DNA from 3 places in the Bradyrhizobium sp. 6(2017) genome. Region 3 is predicted to be linked to each of the others. Evidence: predicted binding sites of a transcription regulator. Region 3 holds the regulator's gene; each other region holds the start of a gene.
What was found. Region 3 encodes PhoB, which activates phosphate uptake and scavenging genes when phosphate is short. Its sites were predicted from a motif close to TGTCATNNANCTGTCAT; they were not measured.

Region 1: a site for PhoB is predicted at 1,255-1,271, ahead of G6P99_RS12660 (alkaline phosphatase D family protein). Genes of this name have one in related genera too.
Region 2: a site for PhoB is predicted at 1,545-1,561, ahead of G6P99_RS31350 (UDP-2,3-diacylglucosamine diphosphatase). Genes of this name have one in related genera too.

The regions. Positions count from the first base shown of each region.
Region 1 is NZ_CP049289.2:2,661,507-2,663,772, reverse strand. Features, by position in the region: gene G6P99_RS12660 (alkaline phosphatase D family protein) at 1-1,165, opposite strand, end outside; gene G6P99_RS12655 (hypothetical protein) at 1,480-1,911, opposite strand; gene G6P99_RS12650 (indolepyruvate ferredoxin oxidoreductase family protein) at 2,160-2,266, opposite strand, start outside.
Region 2 is NZ_CP049289.2:6,615,633-6,617,898, forward strand. Features, by position in the region: gene G6P99_RS31345 (glycosyltransferase family 4 protein) at 1-712, opposite strand, end outside; gene G6P99_RS31350 (UDP-2,3-diacylglucosamine diphosphatase) at 709-1,521, opposite strand; gene thiD (bifunctional hydroxymethylpyrimidine kinase/phosphomethylpyrimidine kinase) at 1,842-2,266, opposite strand, start outside.
Region 3 is NZ_CP049289.2:1,139,366-1,141,631, forward strand. Features, by position in the region: gene phoU (phosphate signaling complex protein PhoU) at 1-612, shown strand, start outside; gene phoB (phosphate regulon transcriptional regulator PhoB) at 743-1,453, shown strand; gene G6P99_RS05345 (GcrA family cell cycle regulator) at 1,695-2,207, opposite strand.

The DNA of each region.
Region 1 (2,266 bases), 1.5 Mb from region 3:
TCTCGTGCTCGCGCCGCGCGGGCGGGCCGTCGCCGAGCGCGACCGCATCCAGGCTGATCAGGCCGATCGGCAAATCCGCCGCGATCACCTTCCAGACAGCATCCGACGCCACCAGTTCGCGCTTCAGCCAGGCGAGCTGGCTCTCGCCGAGGATGAACGCCTTGTCGGGATCGCCCTGCTTGTTCCAGCTGGAATCGCGATAGGAGCGCATGTCGATGATGAAGACGTCGAGCAGCGGCCCATAGGCGATCTTGCGATAGACGCGGCCGTCGCGCTCCGGCATCAACCGCATCGGCATGAATTCATGGAAAGCGCGGCGCGCCCGCGCCACCAGGCGCGAGGTACCGTCCGCGTCGTAGCCGGTAGCGTCGGCGGTGCCGATCGGCGACCAGTCGTCGGCCACCTCGTGATCGTCCCACTGAGCGAACATCGGCACCTCGGCGTGGAAGGCGCGAAAATTCTCGTCAAGCCAGTTGTATCTGTAGTTGCCGCGAAACTGGTCGAGACTGTACGCGACGACGGATTTCTCCTCCGTGACGATGTTGCGCCAGATCTCGCCGTTCGGCAGCGTCTGCTCCGGCGGCACCGTGCAATCCGCATAGATGTGGTCGCCGGAATGGATGAAGAAATCCGGGCGCTCGTTGAGCATGGTGCGGTAGCTGCGCAAGCCGCCGCGCGCGGGATCGATGCCCCAGCCCTGCCCGACGACGTCGCCGGACCAGACGAACGAGATCGAGCGGCGGTCGACCGGCGCGGTGCGGAAATGCCCGACGCGGCTTTCGCCTGCAACGCCGTCGCGATCCGCGAAGCTGATGCGATAGAACAGGTCCTGGCCCGGCGGCAGGCCGTCGAGCAGCAGCTTTGCCGTGAAATCGCGCTCGGGCAGCGCATCGGCGGATGCGGTGCGCAGGATGGTGGCGAAGCTCTCGACGCTCGCGCATTCGATCTGCATCCGCGCTGCGCGATCGGCGCGGGCCCAGATGACAGCGGAATCGCTCGCGACGTCGCCGGACTGGATACCCGCGATCGCGGGACGATCCGCCGCACGGCTCAGATAGGGCTTTGCGAGCGAGCCCAATCCGGCCAGCGCAGCCGTCGATGCCGAGCGCACCAGAAGCTGACGCCTTGTAAGGCCTCGTCCCCTCGCGGAGATCGCTGTCGGCATCGAACAACCTTCGTCGAATCGCAACGAAGGTTTTGCCTGCGCCGTTTGACTCCGCCCTTACGGTTTCTTGACTCTCCGCCGACGGTTTTGCGACGGCGGGATGACTCGGGGGCTCTCGGAACGGCGTCGTTCGGCACCGAGCGCTCAAGCGCCAAACCCGTCATCCTGAGGAGGCGCGTAGCGCCGTCTCGAAGGATCGACGGCCCTGCTGCGCGATCTGGGCCGTGCATCCTTCGAGACGCGCGCAAGAGCGCGCTCCTCAGGATGACGGGTTTAATGTTGACGCGAGGATCGACGCAAGGAAGTGAAGCCTCTCACCGCTGCCAGCTGCAGATGCCGCCGGTGCGGCACGGCCAGGTCTGGATCCTGGTGTCGCGGGCTTCGGCATCGAGCGGGTTCGCGTGCCGCCGCGCGAGCCTGGCGCGGGCTGGCGCAGGCGCCGCCGCGCGCTTCGGCTCAGGCTGCGCCGTTACCCTGGCCGTCCGGGCGGCCTTCTGTGATGCGACCTTCGGCTGCTCGACCGTCGGCTCGACATTGGCACGCTGATCCGGACCGTGGTCGGTCTTCGCCTCGACCGGAACCGGCTCGAATTGCGCAGGCGGCCCAAGCCGCTTCGGCGACAGCACCGCCTGGGAAAGATCGAGGCTGAAGAACTCGCTGGGGCGATACTCGTCAGCCAGCGCCACGCCGCCCACAGCCAGGCACGCGGTACAAACAATTGCAACAAAAGCGCTTTTCAGGACCATCAAAGGGCCTCCTGAAATCACTCGAACAGAACAGCCATCATGTAGGGGCCCGGCCGCGCGAATCCACCCCGCTGTTGCGGGCAGGGTTACCAGTCAACCAAGGCGGCCGTGGAAAGTTCCCGCTGCCCGCCGCCTAGAGCCCCGTGCCGATGGTATCGGAACGGGGCTCTAGATTCTTGTTTTGACGCGTTTTTTGACGCGTTTTCTTCACGCGAACCGGTAGCCACTTCGCTCGAAAACGCTCTAGCCTATTCGGCCGCCTGCGCCAGCGGCTGGCCGATCGCGCGTTCCAGCCGCGCGCATTCGGTGCGGTAGCGGGCGACGTTGCCTTCCTTGATGTGGCCATAGCCGCGCA
Region 2 (2,266 bases), 4.5 Mb from region 3:
CCGCCAGTTCCTCGCCGTGGCGGGCGCCGAGGAAGACGGTTTCAGGGTATTTTCGCTCCAGCGTCGCCCGCGCCGGGCCGTCGCCGACCACGATCTTGGTACCGGGCAGATCGAGATCGAGGAACGCCTCAAGATTCTTCTCCACCGCCACCCGGCCGACGCTGAGATAGACCGGCTGCGGCAGGCAGAGATCGACGTCACGCGGATGGAACAGCGCGGTATCGACGCCGCGCGACCACAGCACCACGTTGCGGAAGCCGCGTTGGCGCAACTCTGCCGCCAGCTCAGGGGTCGCCGCCATCACCGCGCGGCTCGGCCTGTGGAACCAGCGCAGCACACGCCACACCCAGGCTTCGGGGACAGGCGTCCGTGCCGAGACGTATTCCGGGAAGCGGGTGTGGAAGCTCGTCGTGAACGGCAAGCCGCGCTTCCGGCAATAGCGGCGAACCGCAAGCCCGATCGGGCCTTCGGTCGCGATATGGATGCTGTCGGGCCTTGCCGCCTCGATCAGGCTGGCGACCTTGGCCTGGTACGGCAGCGCCAGCCTCAGATCGCGATAGCTCGGCATCGCGAAGGTACGGAACTCGTCCGGCGTCAGGAAACTCACCTCGACGCCGAGCGATTTCGCCGCCTGCGCCATCATGGTCAGCGTGCGGACAACCCCGTTGACCTGGGGATGCCACGCATCGGTCGCGACCAGGATATGCGTCATGCAGCGCGTGCCGTCACTCGCGGAACCGGCGCGATCCGGCGCACCGGATCGGTCCAGGTGATGATCTCGAAGCTGCCGTCTTCGTGCTCGGCGAGCGCGGTGCAACTCTCCACCCAGTCGCCGCAATTCATGTAGCGGATGCCGTGCTCGTCATGAATCGTCGCGTAGTGGATGTGGCCGCAGATCACGCCGTCGCAGCCGTGGCGCCGTGCCTCGCCCGCAAGCGTCGCCTCGAACGCGCCGATATAGTTCACCGCCTTCTTGACCTTCAGCTTGGCCCATTGCGACAGCGACCAATACGGCACGCCGAACATCTTGCGGAAGAAGTTGACGAAGCGATTCATTTGGATCGCGAAGTCGTAGGCCTTGTCGCCGAGATGGGCGAGCCAGCGCGCGTTCTGCACCACGAGATCGAAGATGTCGCCGTGGATCACGAGGTAGCGCTTGCCGTCGGCGCCGGTGTGAACGGTGTTCTCCACCACATCGATGCCGCCGAAATGCGTGCCGTAATATTTGCGCAGGAACTCGTCGTGGTTGCCCGGGACGTAGATCACCTTGGCGCCCTTGCGCGCCTTGCGCAGCATCTTCTGCACGAAATCGTTGTGGGTCTGCGGCCAGTACCAGTTCGACTTCAGCGCCCAGCCGTCGACGATATCACCAACGAGGTAGATCGTGTCGGCATCGTGAGAGCGGAGGAAGTCCAGCAGGCGGTCGGCTTGCGAACCGCGGGCTCCGAGATGGACATCGGAGATAAACAAAGTGCGAAAGTGCCGCTCGGGACTTTCTTCACTCAAGGAGTCACTTCCCATGCCTGTGCACCTAACAGATTCCTGTGACAAGGCGATGACGACCCCCGTGACCCAAGGCCTCACTAACAGTTAACGAGAATCAGCCGCACGCCCCTTCCCTGCGGATAACAGCGGCGTGCGACAATCTGGCGACATGGACGGTCGCGGCTGCGCGGAACAGGCGGTGTGTTGCCCGCATATCGCGGCGAAACAAGGCGCGCAGAGGACTGCGTAGCCCGGATGGAGCGAAGCGCAATCCGGGTCCTGCATCCGCGGATAATCCGCTCCGGGATTTCGCTTCGCTCCATCCGGGCTACAAGATTGATCCGCGCTACGCCGGCTCAGTAATATTTGTGGAAGTGATGCACCGGCCCGTGGCCGTGTCCGACGGCGAAGCGATCGGCGGCGGCGATCGCGTCCGTGATCCAGGCCTTGGCGTTGCGCACCGCGGCCTCCATCGCTTCGCCCTTCGCAAGCCCCGCTGCGATCGCCGACGACAGCGAGCAGCCGGTGCCATGGGTGTTTGATGTGGCGATGCGCGGCGCCGCCAGCGCGATGCTGCGCTCGCCGTCGATCAGATAGTCGATGCTCTCGGCGCCGTGCCCGTGACCGCCCTTGACCAGCACCGCGCGGCATCCCATCGCCAGCAATTGCCTGCCCTGCCGCGCGACGTCGGCCTCGCTGGAGGCAACCGGCTGGTTCAGCAGCGCCGCCGCTTCCGGCAGATTCGGCGTGATCAGCGATGCCACCGGAAACAGCATGGTCT
Region 3 (2,266 bases):
GTCGACGCGCTGATCCGCCGCGACGTCGCGCTGGGCAAGCGCGTGGTCGCCGCCGACATCGAGATCGACAATCTGCAGCGCGTCATCGAAGAGCGCGCGGTGCTGACGATCGCTCGCCGCCAGCCGATGGCGATCGACCTGCGCGAGATCGTCAGCGCGATGCGCGTCGCGACTGACCTCGAGCGGATCGGCGACCTCGCCAAGAACATGGGCAAGCGCGTCGCGGCGCTGGAGAGCGATTTCCAGCCGCTGAAGCTGATCCGCGGCCTCGAGCACATGACCGACCTCGTGCTGTCGCAGGTCAAGTCGGTGCTCGACGCCTATGCCGCGCACGATCTGCCGGCGGCGATGAACGTCTGGAAGGGCGACGAGGAGGTCGATGCGATCTGCACCTCGCTGTTCCGCGAACTGCTCACCTACATGATGGAGGATCCGCGCAACATCTCGTTCTGCATCCATCTGATGTTCTGCGCCAAGAACATCGAGCGGATCGGCGACCACGCCACCAATATCGCCGAGACCGTGTTCTACATGATCGAGGGCCAGCAGATCACCGACAAGCGTCCGAAGGGCGATATGACCAATTTCGCCACCACGGTGCCGGGCAACTAGGGCATGATCCGCATCGGCGGAACCGGATTGTCGTCGCGACAAACCGTTTCCCACGGGGAATATGCTCAGGGGTTGAGTGTTTCGGTTTGCGTTTGGGCAACGGATCACCACAGAGAAAGAACTTAGACCGATGAGCGCACGCATTCTGGTAGTCGAAGACGAGGAAGCGCTGACGACACTGTTGCGCTACAACCTCGATGCGGAAGGCTACGACGTCGAAACGGTGGGACGCGGCGACGACGCCGACACCAGGTTGAAGGAGCGCATCCCCGACCTCGTTGTGCTGGACTGGATGCTGCCGGGCCTGTCCGGCATCGAACTGTGCCGCCGCCTGCGGGCGCGGCCCGAGACCAAGCAGCTTCCGATCATCATGCTGACCGCGCGCGGCGAGGAGAGTGAGCGCGTGCGCGGGCTTGCCACCGGCGCCGACGATTACATCGTCAAGCCGTTCTCGGTGCCCGAGCTGCTGGCGCGGGTGAAGGGCTTGCTGCGCCGTGCGAGCCCGGAGCGGCTTGCCACCGTGCTGACCTATGGCGATATCGAACTCGACCGCGAGAAGCGCCGCGTGGCGCGCTCCGGCCGCCCGATCGATCTCGGGCCGACCGAATATCGTCTGCTCGAATTCTTCCTCGAGCATCCCGGCCGGGTGTTCAGCCGCGAGCAGCTGCTCGACAGCGTCTGGGGCCGCGACATCTATATCGACGAGCGCACCGTCGACGTGCATATCGGCCGCCTGCGTAAGTTGCTCAATCCGGGCCGCGAGCAGGATCCGATCCGCACCGTGCGCGGCGCCGGCTACGCGCTCGACGACCGCTTCGCGAAGGCCGAGCCGCAGCCGTAACGGCCGTGTGGCATTCATAAACCGCAACACGTTGTCGTCCCGGCGAAAGCCGGGACCCATACGCCGCGGCCGGCGCAATCGGCACGCGGCCAGACGGCTTTCAAACAACACCCATTCGTGGTTATGGGTCCCGGCCTGCGCCGGGACGACGCCGGTGATGCATCCGGGCTACGGTTCTCACAAAAAAATCCCCGCTTTCACGGGGATTTCTTTTTCAGTCCTACGCCAGTTTCCCGAGTGCTCACTTGATCTGCGGTTTCGCCGACGGCCGGCGGCGATCGCCGGCGGGCTGGTAGGCGACGCGCGAGTGGTGTGCGCAATAGGGCAGGCCGCCGAGCGCCTTGCCGCCGCAGAAGAAGAATTCCGGGCTCGATGGATCGCCGACCGGCCAGTGGCAGGTGGCTTCGTTCAGCTCGAGCAGCGACAGCCGCTGGCTCATCGGCACCACGTTGTCGTAGGAGATCGGATCGGGCTCCATCTCGACCTCGAAGGCATGCGCCAGCGCGGTGTTGCCGCGCGAGACCGGACGCGCCACCCGCATCATGTGCTGGGCGGGGCGGGCCTTGCGCTGCCGCGGCGCGGCCGTGGAGGGGGCCTTGGCGCGGCCGGAGAGGCCGAGCCGATGCACTTTGCCGATCACGGCATTTCGCGTCACATTGCCAAGTTCCGCGGCGATCTGGCTGGCCGAGAGGCCAGACTCCCAGAGCTTCTTCAGCTGCTCGACGCGATCGTCGGACCAGGTCAATACAGTCATCGCATTCTTCCTTTCGCATGGCGCCGGCCAGTCATTGGAGCGACGCTGCGAGCCAAATC